Regions from separate parts of the Brevibacillus sp. BC25 genome, predicted to be linked through region 1. Evidence: riboswitches for the same ligand, from Rfam matches in the RefSeq annotation. Region 1 holds a riboswitch; each other region holds the start of a gene.

Evidence for each region. A riboswitch is a leader RNA that binds a small molecule or an ion and turns the genes downstream of it on or off. The one in region 1 is predicted to bind S-adenosylmethionine.
Region 2: it holds a riboswitch for S-adenosylmethionine, as region 1 does, so the genes downstream of both, PMI05_RS26105 (homoserine dehydrogenase) here and metH (methionine synthase) in region 1, are expected to answer to the same signal.
Region 3: it holds a riboswitch for S-adenosylmethionine, as region 1 does, so the genes downstream of both, PMI05_RS12510 (ABC transporter permease) here and metH (methionine synthase) in region 1, are expected to answer to the same signal.
Region 4: it holds a riboswitch for S-adenosylmethionine, as region 1 does, so the genes downstream of both, PMI05_RS15895 (sugar ABC transporter substrate-binding protein) here and metH (methionine synthase) in region 1, are expected to answer to the same signal.

What each region holds. Positions count from the first base shown of each region.
Region 1 covers NZ_AKIX01000060.1:121,018-124,652, forward strand. Annotated here, with positions in the region: gene PMI05_RS17590 (YcdB/YcdC domain-containing protein) at 1-1,435, shown strand, start outside; gene PMI05_RS30115 (YjcZ family sporulation protein) at 1,503-1,610, opposite strand; SAM riboswitch class I at 1,824-1,925, shown strand; gene metH (methionine synthase) at 2,047-3,635, shown strand, end outside.
Region 2 covers NZ_AKIX01000117.1:116,588-120,222, reverse strand. Annotated here, with positions in the region: gene PMI05_RS26115 (DinB family protein) at 1-473, shown strand, start outside; cobalamin riboswitch at 718-923, shown strand; gene PMI05_RS26110 (hypothetical protein) at 945-1,214, shown strand; SAM riboswitch class I at 1,309-1,415, shown strand; SAM riboswitch class I at 1,482-1,592, shown strand; gene PMI05_RS26105 (homoserine dehydrogenase) at 1,679-2,944, shown strand; gene PMI05_RS26100 (CapA family protein) at 3,007-3,635, opposite strand, start outside.
Region 3 covers NZ_AKIX01000040.1:130,315-133,949, forward strand. Annotated here, with positions in the region: gene PMI05_RS12500 (rhodanese-like domain-containing protein) at 1-1,301, shown strand, start outside; gene PMI05_RS12505 (sulfite exporter TauE/SafE family protein) at 1,333-2,124, shown strand; SAM riboswitch class I at 2,247-2,351, shown strand; gene PMI05_RS12510 (ABC transporter permease) at 2,461-3,393, shown strand; gene PMI05_RS12515 (ABC transporter permease) at 3,398-3,635, shown strand, end outside.
Region 4 covers NZ_AKIX01000055.1:21,014-24,648, reverse strand. Annotated here, with positions in the region: gene PMI05_RS15900 (sensor histidine kinase) at 1-863, opposite strand, end outside; SAM riboswitch class I at 1,066-1,185, shown strand; gene PMI05_RS15895 (sugar ABC transporter substrate-binding protein) at 1,502-2,524, shown strand; gene PMI05_RS15890 (sugar ABC transporter ATP-binding protein) at 2,618-3,635, shown strand, end outside.

The sequences.
Region 1 (3,635 bases):
CACCAAGCTGACAGATGCCATGCCCGATTTGAGCCCATCCCTTCTTCTTTTGGACAAAGAAAAGAACCACGATGGCATGTCATTCATCTTGGGGAAATCGAACAAGGAGGGACATCAGGTTTCTCTTGTGATCTATGGAAATGGTCAAGCACTGGAATCGTATAGGCTTTTGAATAGGGATGAAAAGGAAGCAGCGAGCCGGAAAGAAGCAGAAGGAGAAAAAGCCTTGCAGCAAGAGCGACAGTTCCTGAACAAACTGCTCGGTGCGGATAGCGATAACTATCGGTTATTGGACGCCAACGATCCAGGGTTGTATCTGCGATATCATAACGAACTGCCGGTGTTGTCTGATGAAATTAGCATAATAACAACTGACTCTGGCCACGTCCAATATTTCAGGATGGAGCCCGAAACATTCGAGCCGTCGCAGTACCCGGATGTATCGACTGCTGTGTCAGAAGAGGTAGCCATCAAAGAGCTGACCGAGCATATGAAGCTTCGATACGTGCAGAATCCGAGAATACAGCCACAATCAAAACAAGGGGAAGAGTGGCAGCCCATTCTGGAGTACACGCCAGCTGTTTCCTTCATGCAAAGAGGACGTGAAGACGGTACGGAGTGGCATATCGACGCGACGAATGGCAAGATGGTGTATGGAACGGGAGATAACGGGCTTGCTTATGATCAGTTGAATACGAAGGAAGCACATCCGATCGAATCTCCAAAGGAATACGTCAAGGTTCGCTCCAAGGATGAGGCAAAAGCATTGCTGCAAGCGGAATTTGGCATACAGGTAGATGAATCGACCTATAGAGAGAGTGTGAGTATCCGCGAGGGACGCAAGGAATATGTATGGAATGATAAAAATGACAAGTATATCGGCGTAGAAGTCCTTGCAGAAACAGGCAGTGTCGTCGGGCTGGGAACACCGCGTTCCGATACAGCAGTGACTGTCAAACGCGAGCAAGCGGAAGAGGCTGCACTTGCCTTTCTGCCTAAATACGTTGATCCAGGCATAAAAGAAGTGCAATTGGCGAAAGTCATACAGCCAGGCGAAGCGAATCCTGTGTCATCGGGCGAATGGGAATTCAGATATTTCATGAGCAAGGATGGCATTCCAGTACAGGATCGCGGGCAAAAAGCGGCTTATTCAGTAACAGTCGATCCGTCTTCTGGCAAAGTGACAAAGTTTGAAAACTACAGAGAGACGCACGAGTTGGTGGAGCTTCCAGCATCCGACGAGATCGTCTCGAAAGACAAGGCTGTTGAAGCGTATTTACGCGTCATGCCTTTGAAGCTGGTCTATTTGATGAAAGATGTGGATGGGCAAAAATTAGCTCAACCAAAGCTGGCGTATGTGCCGTGGAGTGACGAAAAGCTGGCGCTCAAATATATTACTCTGGATGCCGTGACAGGCAAGATCATCACCAAATAACAAGAAAAAAAGGCTATCCCGCAGCCATTCCTGATGGCTTTTGGGATAGCCTTTCTTAAACACTTATCTAACAGTCGTCACACGAGCACCCGATAATAACCAACAGGATAAACAGCACGAGCACGATTGCGAAGCAGTCACCGAAGAATCCGTTACCGCAGAAAGATGTACTCATCTTTGTTTCCCCTCCTTTCCGTTATACTCCAGTCTATACACGAATGCCGATATTGGACTGGGCGGATGCCCAGCTTAGGCAAAAATGGGCGCGTAAGAGAAGAGGCTTAGTAAAAAATAGACAATTCACAATTGACGAGGAGACAAAGGGGGTGTTAAGATACTTGCAAACATTCAAGACATTTCGCAAAACAACTAAATGACAAGTGTACGACTCTTATCCAGAGAGGCAGAGGGACTGGCCTGATGAAGCCTCGGCAACCGGTAAAAATCCGGTGCCAATTCCAGCAAAGCTACGTGCTTTGAAAGATAAGAGGATGTCTCAGGCGTTTTCGTATCTGCTGACAAATCCTCTTCTTTCAAAGAAGAGGATTTTTTTATTTTATTTACCCAATTACAGAGAATAAGCCGATGCAAGGGAGAAAAGGGGCACGTCAATGAAACCAACTTTTCGCGAACAGCTTTCCCGGAAAATTCTGATTCTGGACGGTGCAATGGGCACCATGCTTCAACAGGCGAACCTGACTGCTGATGATTTCGGCGGTGAAGCCTATGATGGCTGTAATGAACTCCTGAATCTGACCAGACCAGATGTGATTCGTTCCATTCATGCGAAATATTTAGAGGCGGGCGCAGACATCGTCGAGACAAATACGTTTGGTGCTGCTTCCATCGTTTTGGCCGAGTACGATGTGTCAGAGAAAGACCTTGAGATCAATATAGCGGCAGCACGCTTGGCCAGAGAAGCGGTGGATGCCTATTCCACGGAGGAGTGGCCGCGTTTTGTAGCAGGTGCAATGGGACCTACGACCAAAACGCTTTCGTTGACAGGCGGTGTCACTTTCGAAGAACTGGTCGAGGCGTATTATCGTCAGGCAAAAGGTCTGATTCTCGGTGGCTCCGATGTGCTTCTTTTGGAAACCTCGCAAGATACGTTGAACGTCAAGGCTGGCGGAATCGGGATTCGTAAAGCTTTTGAAGAGCTTGGACAGGAGATCCCGGTGATGCTGTCAGGTACGATTGAGCCGATGGGCACGACGCTTGCGGGCCAAAACATCGAGGCGTTTTACATCTCCTTGGAGCATATAAAGCCAGTTTCTATTGGTCTGAACTGTGCGACAGGACCGGAGTTCATGCGTGATCATCTGCGGACATTGTCAGGAATTGCCCAATGTGCGGTCAGCTGTTATCCAAACGCAGGCTTGCCAGACGAGAACGGCCATTACCATGAAACGCCACAAGGACTTGCCTTGAAAATGCTGGCGTTCGCTGAACAAGGCTGGATAAACGTCGCTGGCGGTTGCTGCGGAACAACGCCTGACCATATTCAAGCGATGGCAGAAGCATTGAAAGACTGCAAGCCGCGCAGTGCAGCTGTAGAACCGCTGAGCGCGGTCTCCGGAATCGAGGTCGTTTACGTTGAAGATGACAATCGTCCCCTGTTAGTAGGGGAGAGGACCAATGTCATTGGTTCCAAAAAATTCCGTGAAATGATTGCAGCTGGTCACTATGAAGAAGCATCCGATATTGCCCGGGCCCAAGTAAAGCGCGGCGCACATGTCATCGATATATGCTTGGCTGATCCCGACCGTGATGAATACGAAGATATGGAAAAATTCCTACAGTTCATCGTGAAAAAAGTAAAAGCGCCCCTCATGATCGACTCGACAGATGCCAAGGTCATGGAGCTGGGACTTCGCTATTCGCAAGGGAAGGCCATTCTCAACTCGATCAACCTGGAAGACGGGTTGGAGCGATTTGAGGAAGTCGTGCCGCTTATCCACAAGTTCGGTGCCTCCGTTGTCGTTGGAACGATTGAGGAAGCGGGTATGGCTATCACTCGCGAAAAGAAGCTGGAGGTCGCGCAACGTTCGTACGACATTCTTGTCAACCAGTATGGAATAAAGCCACAGGATATTATTTTCGATCCACTCGTCTTTCCAGTAGGGACAGGGGATGAACAATATATCGGCTCTGCAAAGGAAACCGTAGAAGGAATTCGTTTGATCAAACAAGCAATGCCTGC
Region 2 (3,635 bases), on a different contig from region 1:
ACTATTATATTGGGCTTGTACCTGAGGGGGAGCTGCAAACGACCCTCACACAACAAGGTGAGAAGCAAGTCGCGTTATTTTCGTCACTAGCGCCCGAGCAAATGGATTATCGGTATGCACCAGGTAAATGGACGGTAAAAGAGGTTTTGGGTCATCTCGTCGATACAGAACGCATCATGAGCTATCGCTTGCTGAGAATCGCGAGAGGAGATCAGACACCCCTCGTCGGTTTTGATGAGAATGCTTTTGTAGAACACGGGTGTTTTCAGCTAAGAGACCTCTCTGATTTATTGGAAGAGTATAAGGCTGTTCGGGCTTCCACCATCGCGCAGGTGCGAGGAATCTCTCCAGAAGCGTGGTTGCGTACAGGACTTGCCAACGGAAACAAGCTATCTGCAAGGACGTTGGCCTATGTGATTGCTGGACATGAAGCTCACCATACTACCATTTTGAAAGATCGGTATTTGGGGTAGCTCAGAGCCTCTCCTTGTTTGTCGGCAACAGCTGGACGAATATTTTTCCGGCAAGAGACAGTCCTTTTCTGTTCCCCTGTGGATGAAAGGGACAGACTTTCAGAAAACAGTCATAGGAGCAAACGGGAGTTTAACAGGCTATTCGGGTGGCTTGTGGCGAAAGGAATGGCTACTAGCCCACGAACAATGTTCGCAAAACAAGGAAAAATAAGGTAAAATTTGAGTGGAGTAGTGAGAAAAGACAATTTCATAGGTGGAAACAGGTTCCTTAGGGCGTACCAATTCGCCAAAAGGATAATAGGGAAGCTCGGTGCAAATCCGACACGGTCCCGCCACTGTAAGAGGGGAGTCAGCGTCCAACAAGCCACTGGTCTATCAATATAGACGGGGAAGGCGACGCTAGATGATGAACCCAAAGTCAGGAGACCTGCCTGTTTCGACAACACTGATAGACCTACGGGAGATAGGGAGGTGTTAGAGATGGCTTGCGAAAAACAGCGAGTGGACAAGTACGCCCCTCCTTTTCTGGCATTTTCTAACGATCGTCACGGTCGAGTAGAAAATGCTCTTTTTATTTTGGGCAGGATAAAAGAAGAGGAGGGTGTGCGAATGCAACTTTTTATTTGCCAATGGTGCGGATATGTCGAGGAAAAAGAGCTGCCTGAAGAATGCCAGGAGGGCGTGCTTCATTGCACTTGCTGCAGTATGGAAGAGGTAGAAAGCCTGTTCACCTACACCTGAAAGCCTGACCAAATCAGCTTGCAATCAGAAAAGAAAGAATTTTGTTGACGCTTGCCTTGGAATTTCTTAGAATAAAGCTCAACAGCATAATTAGTTCTTATCCAGAGAGGTGGAGGGTCTGGCCCGATGAAGCCCGGCAACCGTTGCATATTGCGACAAGGTGCCAATTCCTGCGAGACGTTTCGTCTCGAAAGATAAGAAGCGGGTTACTCCATCAGTAGATGAACCTTCTTCTTAGCGAAGAAGGTTTTTTTCAATTTCATATTTTCTTTATCCAGAGAGGTGGAGGGACTGGCCCGATGAAGCCCGGCAACCGTCACGCATGTTTGTGACAAGGTGCCAATTCCTGCAGGACATATACGTCCTGGGAGATAAGGAGGGGGAGCAGTAGCTGCTAACAAGCCTTCTTCTTATCGAAGATGGCTTTTCTTTTTATCTAAAATTCGGGGTATGGGGTGGTCAGGATGAGTGCAGAAGTGGTACGCGTGGGATTATTGGGATTGGGAACAGTGGGTGGAGGCGTAATCAAAACGATCCGTTCGCAGCAGGAGAAGCTGGCTTCTCGTCTGGGTAAACGAATTGAGATCGTCAAGGCATTGGTGCGTGATTCGGAAAAAGAGCGGGCGGTTCATATCGACCCGGCATTACTGACAACAGACTTTGAGGATGTATTACGCAGCGATGTGGATATCGTGGTGGAAGTCATGGGCGGTGTAGAACCTACCTATGACTACGTCCGTGCTTTGATCGAAAAGGGCTGCCATGTGGTAACTGCCAACAAAGAACTCCTGGCGAAAAAAGGAACGGAGCTAGTCGATTTGGCAAATCAGCATCAAGTGCACCTTGCCTATGAAGCGAGTGTGGCAGGGGGCATCCCGATTTTGAGCGTGCTCCGGCAGTTCCTACGGACGAACGATATTCAAGGCGTTCGCGGTATTCTTAACGGAACAACGAACTTCATTTTGACGAAAATGGAGACAGAGCAGCTCTCTTACCAGGAGGTGCTCAAGCAAGCGCAGGAGCTGGGCTATGCGGAAGCGGACCCTCGTTCCGATGTAGAAGGCTTTGATGCTATGTACAAGTTGTATATCTTGGCACAGCTTGTTTACGGAGAATCGCTGCCTTTAGCAGATGTTGTTCGCAAAGGAATTGCAGATTTGTCTGCAGGTCACATTCGGATTGCGAGCGAGCTGGGGTACCGGATCAAGCTGATTGCGCAGGCCTATCAAGCTGAGAAAGGAATTCGCCTATCAGTTGAACCAACCATGCTTTCGCTGAGCCATCCGTTGGCGCAAATCCACGACGCGTTTAATGCTGTCCAGCTATCCGGCAACATCGTGGGAGACTTGTTGTTTACAGGAAGAGGGGCAGGAGAGCTCCCTACAGCAAGTGCAGTCGTGGAGGATTTGGCCTATTTATTGACACAGCCATTCACACCGCATCCTACTTGGAAAGAAAAAACGGCTGACAAAGCTGGAGCCACGGTGGACTCGGTAGAACACGTCCTATGTTACCTTGAGGGCTCATGTCATACTGCTACGCCAGATCGTGTCCTGCATTTCCTTCAGCAGGCAGGAGTCAACGTGCATAAACTAAAAGTCCAATTCGACTTGGGAGGCGTCTTGCGCGCAGGTTTGATCGTAACAGGAATCAGTGAAGAGCACGAGTCCCTATTGAAAAATGATTTCGGTTTAGAAGTGCGCTGCTTCCCCATTATCGAATCTGCGTAAGTAAGAGGAATCATAAGAAGAAAAGCCGTATTTCTAGTTACCTGGAAACACGGCTTCTTTTGTCAGGGGGCAGTCTCCACCGCTTTTGCACGCGGCTGTATACGCCCGTCACTTTGTATGTCGACACTCTCAGAAATGGATTCAATGCGTTTTAGCAGGGCAGCGCCGTTGCTTTCATTCATGGGTACAGCTTGTCCCAATTCTGCGTGAAACGGAAGCATCGTCAGCTCACAATCACCGCTTTTCGTACAGTTTGCTTGCAGGACCATCGTTTCCCAAGTCTTGGGTTCGTTTGATCGTGTGAAAATGAAATTGCCGAGACTGTACGCTATCCATTTGTCGTTGTATCGTTCAAAACCTTGAAGGACGTGGGGATGACCGCCGACAATCAAATCTGCACCAGCATCGATGTAGGCACGAGACAACTCTTTTTGATGATCGACAGGATAATCAGCGCGTTCCTTGCCCCAGTGTGCAATCACGACGACGAGATCCGCTTGGTTGTTCGCATCTTGGATCGCTTTTACTGCTAGCGTAGGATCATAGGAAGCGGCCATACCTGGCTGGGAATCCCCTGCATACCAGCTCGTTTCGGGAATGACCCTGCTGAAGCCGAGAATCGCGATCTTGATGCCGTTCTTTTCTATGAATACAGGTGAATAGGCACGGCTGGCATCCTTACCTGCGCCGA
Region 3 (3,635 bases), on a different contig from region 1:
AAGTCGCAAAAGCAGAGGGAGTAACCATTGTAGCCGCCACCGAAACCCACATTCACGCTGATTTTGTATCTGGTGCCAGGGAACTGGGCGCAGCTTATCAGGCGAAGCTGTTTTTATCCAATGACGGCGATGAAGATTGGAAATATCAATACTTGGAAGGTTTGAACCATCAGCTTGTCCATGATGGGGATCGCTTTTTTATCGGGAACTTGCTATTTGAAGTTATGCATACGCCTGGCCATACACCCGAAAGCATCTCCTTCCTTTTGACAGACCTCGGAGGGAATGCAGATCGCCCCATCGGGATCTTCACGGGAGATTTCGTCTTTGTCGGCGATATCGGCAGACCAGACTTGCTCGAAAAAGCGGCGGGAATGAAGGGTACGTCCGAGTCAGGTGCAAGGGCCATGTTCCAGTCCCTCCAAAAATTCAAGCAACTGCCGGATTATATGCAGGTATGGCCAGCTCATGGCGCAGGAAGCGCTTGCGGCAAAGCACTGGGGGCCGTGCCGTCTTCTACCGTCGGCTATGAAAAGCTCTTTAACTGGGCGATGTCACACTCCAGTGAAGAGGAATTCGTCACGGCACTCCTGGATGGACAACCAGAGCCGCCATCGTATTTTGCAGTGATGAAACGCGTGAATAAGGAAGGTCCTGCCTTGCTCAACGAACTCCCTGTTGTTCAAGAGTTCAACTCGTTTGAACAGGTAAAGGAATCGCCGGAAAACGGACAGATTGTCGATACGCGTCCTTTCCAGAAATTTGCGAAGGGGCATCTGGCGAGAACACTTCACATTCCTTTTAACAAATCATTTGCCAACTGGGCAGGCTGGATTGTCGATTACGATCGCCCGGTTCACATCCTGGCCACCCCAGATGAGCTGGACGTGATTTTGAAAGCCTTGCATTCCGTAGGGATTGACCATGTCACAGGCTTTATCGACAGCGGCAAGCTGATGGAAAGTGAAATGTCTTCGCTCGAGACAATTGAAGAGGTAACACCGCTGGAGATTGCAGAACGGGTGAAAAAGGGAGAGGTTCACGTAGTAGATGTGCGTAATCTGGCTGAGTGGAAGGAAGGACACATTCCGAATGCACAGCACATCATGCTCGGTACTCTCGCCATGCGGCTGGATGAGATTCCTCACGATAAGCCGCTTCTCGTGCAGTGCCGTTCCGGTGCCCGATCCGCTATTGGCGCAAGTATTCTTCAGGCAAACGGATTCAAGGATGTAATGAATTTGAGCGGCGGAATCTTGAAATGGCAAAAAGACGGCTTGACAGTTGTAGAACGAGGATAAAACGAAGCGAGGTGTTGCAAAGGGTGAGCCTATGACTATCGACCTTGTGATCACACTGTTTGTTATCGGTTTCGCGGGATCATTTATCTCTGGTCTCGTCGGAATCGGTGGCTCTATCATCAAGTATCCGATGCTTCTGTACATTCCGCCCGCCCTTGGATTCGTTGCTTACACAGCTCACGAAGTATCCGGAATAAGTGCAATCCAAGTATTTTTTGCCACCCTAGCTGCTGTTTGGACTCTACGAAAAGATAAGCTTATTCATTACCAGCTCGTTCTGTACATGGGAAGTGCCATTATCGTAGGAAGCTTGCTTGGAGGGTATGGAGGAAAATATCTATCGGCAGAAGCCATTAATATTGTTTACGCCATCCTGGCCACCATTGCTGTAATCTTGATGTTCCTGCCAAAAAAGCGAATGGACGAATGTGAACAGAACGAGGTTATCTTTCATAAAACAACAGCCATATTATCCGCTTTGATTGTCGGAGGGGCTTCCGGAATTGTCGGGGCAGCTGGCGCTTTTATTTTGGTTCCCATCATGTTGATCATCCTCAAGATTCCGACAAGAGTTACGATTGCTTCATCTCTTGCCATTACCTTTCTTTCTTCCATCGGTTCGACTGTAGGGAAATGGATGGCGGGGGACATATTGCTGTGGCCATCCGTGATCATGGTAATCGCCAGTATCTTGGCAGCGCCGCTCGGTGCGAAGGTCAGCAAACGTTTGGACACACGGATTCTCCAAAGCATTCTTGCCTTGTTGATCCTAGCCACCACAATTAAGATCTGGGCTGATATCCTCATATTCATACGTGTGTGAAGATTTACTTTTTTCATAAATAAAATAAAGAAGAATCAATTGTTATTGAACAGGATTGACATATCCGAGTAAAATGATAAGATAAAAAAGAATTTTACGATGAAATTAAATTTCATAGAACATTCTTATCTAGAGTGGTGGAGGGACTGGCCCGATGAAACCCGGCAACCTTGGTCTGATTGACCTTACGGTGCCAATTCCTGCGGAGTTATTCTGCGAGATGAGAAGGTGGGAACCGTGCAATTGCCCCTCTTCTTTTCGGAGAGGGGTTTTCTATATTTATAATTCGTAGTATTCATATCATTTTACTTTGTATTATGTGAAGGAGGAAACAACGTGCTTCATTATGCGGTCAAGCGTGGCTTTCTCATGATCGTTACCCTGTGGATTATTGTCACGGTAACGTTTGTGACCATGCACCTGATTCCGGGTGACCCGTTCGCGTCTGACGCCAAAATGCTACCAGAAGAAGTGGTAAAAAACATGCGGGCGGAGTACAACCTGGATCAGCCAATCACGATACAGTACCTGCTCTATCTGAAAGGATTGCTGCAATTTGACTTGGGGCCCTCTATCCAGTCTAAGACGAGGGATGTGAACACGCTGATTGCAGAGGGATTTCCCGCTTCGGCTGTTCTGGGACTCCAGTCGTTTATTGTCGCGCTGGCAGGTGGAATCACACTGGGAATCGTAGCGGCACTCTATCACAATCGAACCTTGGATTTCTTGTCTATGTTTGCAGCCATCGTTGGGATCTCCATCCCCAGTTTTATTCTGGCGCCACTTATGATCAAGTACTTGGCGGTCAAATGGGAGCTTCTTCCCGTTGCTGCGTGGGGGAGCTGGGAGCATTCGATACTTCCAACGCTTGCGCTCGCTATCGGTCCGCTCGCCATTATCGCCCGTTTCGTACGAGCCAGCATGCTTGAGGTTTGGCAACAGGAATACATAAGCACGGCGGAGGCGAAAGGGCTTGGCACCTTTTCTATTGTCGTTAGACACGGGATGCGAAATGCCATCCTGCCGGTTCTTACCTTTATCGGTCCGCTGTTTGCCAACCTGATGACCGGAACCTTTGTGGTGGAAAAGATTTTCGCCATTCCTGGGCTCGGCAAATACTTCGTGGAAAGCATTTTTAACCGCGATTACCCCGTTATTTTGGGAACGACAGTGTTTTACAGCTTTGTGCTCATTTTTACTTTGTACATCATCGACTTACTGTATCGGGTGATTGACCCGCGCATCAGATTGACGAGTGGAGGGAAGTAGCGTTATGGCCAATCCGGCAACACAACTGGATTCCCTGTTTCGACCAGTAGACCGAAACAGGCTATCCGAAGAAATTCGGGAACGTCCCAGTCTTGGGTATTCGCAGGAGGTATTGCAGCGGGTATTCCGCAACAAGCTGGCAATGCTCGGGTTCTTCTTGCTCGCAACAGTGGTGATCCTCTCGATCATCGGACCGATGCTCGTCCCCCACAACCCGCATGAACAGTCATTGACGAAGGGTA
Region 4 (3,635 bases), on a different contig from region 1:
GCAAAGGGGAGCATTACTTCGCGGATGGTATGCAGATGCTCGCTCATATTAATGATCTCATGCCGTTCCTTCAGCGGTTTCGAAATCGCAAGGTACTCGGTCAAAATGGCTTCTGTCCGTTGGACTTCGTCGAGACTGATGCGAATGTATTGATCGACTTTTGCCAAATTTTCCGGACATTCTTGTATTAATTTCAAGAAGCCTTTGACAGCTGTCAGTGGATTGCGAACCTCGTGTGCGAGCGATGCAGCAACATGGCTCATCGTCTGGATTTTTTCATTTTGCGCGTGGCGAATAAACAGCTCCTTATCCGAAACGCATTTGCTGAATAGCGACATTAATAACCAGAGGCCGAAAAAGTTTTGAATAGGAATCACCATGGTGTAGTAAACGAGGTGTTGAGTTACATACGTGGGAAAAAAGTAATAAGTAGTCCCTAAAGCAACCGTAGAAAAAATCGCACTCGTCATAAAAAGATACAGTGTTTTCCGATAACTGGCTTTGTAGTGTCGATATAAAAAGAGTGACAAGACAAAATTGACTGTAAGGATCAGCATCGCAACCCATGTTCCTTCTCCACCTAGGTAGTACCGATAAACCAAGGCTTCAATGAGAAGGAGCAAGGCAATCTCGATTCCGCCATAAACGAGTCCGAAAAGAATGATGATATGTCGGATATCAAAAAACATGCCATTCGTGACACTCGGGGCGAAGGTCATCGCGAGAAACATGCAGGCTGAGCTGGTGATGACAATAAAGGAACGGCTGTAGTTCCGCATTTTGTCACGGTAATAGATGTTGAAAAACACAAACGGGATAATGGCGAAAAACCATTGAAGAATGACTTCTTTTAATAGACTCATGTAGCATCCCCATCGCAAATATTTGCTAGGCTTGTATCAATCTACGATAATTCGACAAGACACAACAAAATCCCTCTTGATGTTACAGAAGAAACTGGAATATTTATCAAGAAAATTCTTTCGGTAAACCCAGTTGACAGATAGGTAATTGCCAGATTATATTCTGTATATACTTATACAAACGTTTTGAAAATAGAAACTACTCTTATCAAGAGAAGGCTGAGGGAATGGCCCTATGAAGCCCGGCAACCTAGCACGAGAGATTACGTTCTTTCGAGCCAAGGTGCTAACTCCAACAGGTAGAATACCTGACAGATAAGAGGCGAGAATCTTGTCGATTTTTGTCCTCTTTCTCTGTGAAAGAGGATTTTTTGCGTAGCTAACGTGGGGAAGAAGCGCATTTCCAGTCTACGCTTCGGCCTCCGCCCCGCTGTGAGTGAAGACTGTCCGCTTCGGAAGAAATGGCGGGAGCGCTTCAAACGTAGAAGGTTCGAGGCAGGATTTCATAAGTGAAGCTGAAATTCCCCGCCATTTCTTCCTACGCTGAGGTGGGCTCCAAAGGCGCTTGGACTGGAAATGCGCTTCTTCTACGAGGCTTTTGTCATCTGTTATCAAAAAGAAAAAGGGGGAAATTTTTGATGAAAAAGAAACTGGGATTACTAACTTCACTAGTTGTGGCTGCATCTGTTCTCGTGACTGCATGCGGCGGAGGAACAAGCACCGGAACCGGCAGCACAAGCGGCGGTGCTTCGGGAGAGAAGGCAAAGAGAATCGCATTGATCATGCGTCAAAACGTAGGGACATTCTCCGCACAATACATTAATGGTGTGAAGACAGAGGTGGAGAAAAACGGCGGCGAGTTGACTGTATTCAACGCAGATACTGATCTGGCAAAAATGGCGTCCAACCTCGATGCGGCTGTGAACCAAAAGTTTGATGGCATTCTGATCGACCATGGTACGGCGGAAGCGTTGCAGCAGGGCACGCAAAAAGCTGTGGATAAAAAAATCCCGGTCGTCCTGTTTGATACAGACATCAACATTCCGGGTGTGCCAGTTGTGGCGCAGGATGACAACAAATTGGCAGAGCTGAGCCTGGAGAAGCTGGGTGCAGATACAAACGGCAAAGGCAGCATCGTAAAAATTTGGGTAGCTGGCTTTGCGCCTATGGAAAAACGCCAAGTCACGTATGAAGCTTTCCAGAAGAAATACCCAGACATAAAAGAGATTGCGGCATTCGGTTCTGCTACTAACAATACGGCACTCGATACACAAACGCAGATGGAAGCGATCTTGAAAAAGTATCCGAATAAAGGCGACATCACAGCAGTATGGGCGGCTTGGGATGAATTTGCCAAAGGGGCGACACGTGCCATCCAGCAAGCAGGCCGTACGGAAATCAAGGTATACTCCATTGATTTGAGCGATGAGGATCTGCAAATGATCCAGACGGAAAACTCTCCGTGGGCAGCGACGGCAGCAGTAGACCCATCCAATATCGGACGCATTCATGCGCAAACCGTGTTCCAAAAAATCAAAGGTGAGCAAGTGCCAGACAACGTGAAGCTGAATCCAGTGCTGGTGAAACAGGAAGACCTGCCGAAGGATAAGAAAGTAACGATGGGCGACCTGTCCCAATACGTACAAGAGTGGGGCAAGTAAGAACCAAATTGGCTTTTCCCGTTGATCTGTATCCGTCAACGGGATTTTTCCTTATAGAGGTTGGAACACGCAGGTAAACAGGAGGTGCGAAAAATGTCCACATTGCAGATGAAAGGGATGGCGAAGCAGTTTTCTGGGGTTCCTGCCCTGCGATCCGTCGATTTTGAGGTGCGCGCAGGAGAGGTTCACGCACTTCTCGGTGCCAATGGCGCAGGAAAGAGTACACTGATGAAAATCCTCACGGGAGCGTATCAGGCAGATGGCGGTACGATCACCATCGATGGACAGGCCGTGTCGATTCAATCGCCGCAGGACGCCAAAGCACAGGGCATTCAATGTGTATATCAGGAAGTGGACACCGCCTTGATCCCGTATTTGAGCGTCGCCGAAAACATATTGGCGGGCCAGCTCGTCCAGTCGAAAACCAAGGGACTGATCAACTGGCAGAGCTTGTACAACGAATCGGAGCAGATTTTAAAAAACTTCGGCTTCTCCATTCCGGTGAGAATGCTCGTCGAAGAATGTACGCTGTCGGAAAAGCAATTGATTTTGATTGCACGTGCTACCGTTCAAAAGGCGAAGTACGTCATTTTCGATGAACCGACAGCGCCGTTGAGCACGAAGGAGAGCGAACGGCTGTTTCAAATCATTGCGCAGTTGAAAAAAGCTGGAGTCGGGATCATTTATATCTCCCACAGGTTGCCGGAAATCTTTGAAATCTGTGATCGGATCACCATCATGCGCGATGGACAGCATGTCGTGACCACAGACACGGCAAATACCACCATGGATGAAGTGATCGCGAACATGCTGGGCAAAAGCTTCGACGAGGAGTTCCCTAAGCTGGAGGTGCCGATTGGCGAAACGATTTTTGAGGCGTCAGGAGTGGCTGGTGGCAAAGTACGCGGAGTCGACTTGAAGGTTCGCGAGGGAGAGATCGTGGGTGTCGTCGGTCTGGTTGGGGCAGGGAAGACTGAGCTCGCCCGATTGCTCTTCGGTGCGGATGAGGTAAAGGCTGGTGCCATTCGATTGCATGGATCACGTATCCAACTGCGCTCTCCAAAAGACGCCGTCGATGCAGGAATCGTACTCGTCCCAGAGGAAAGACGCA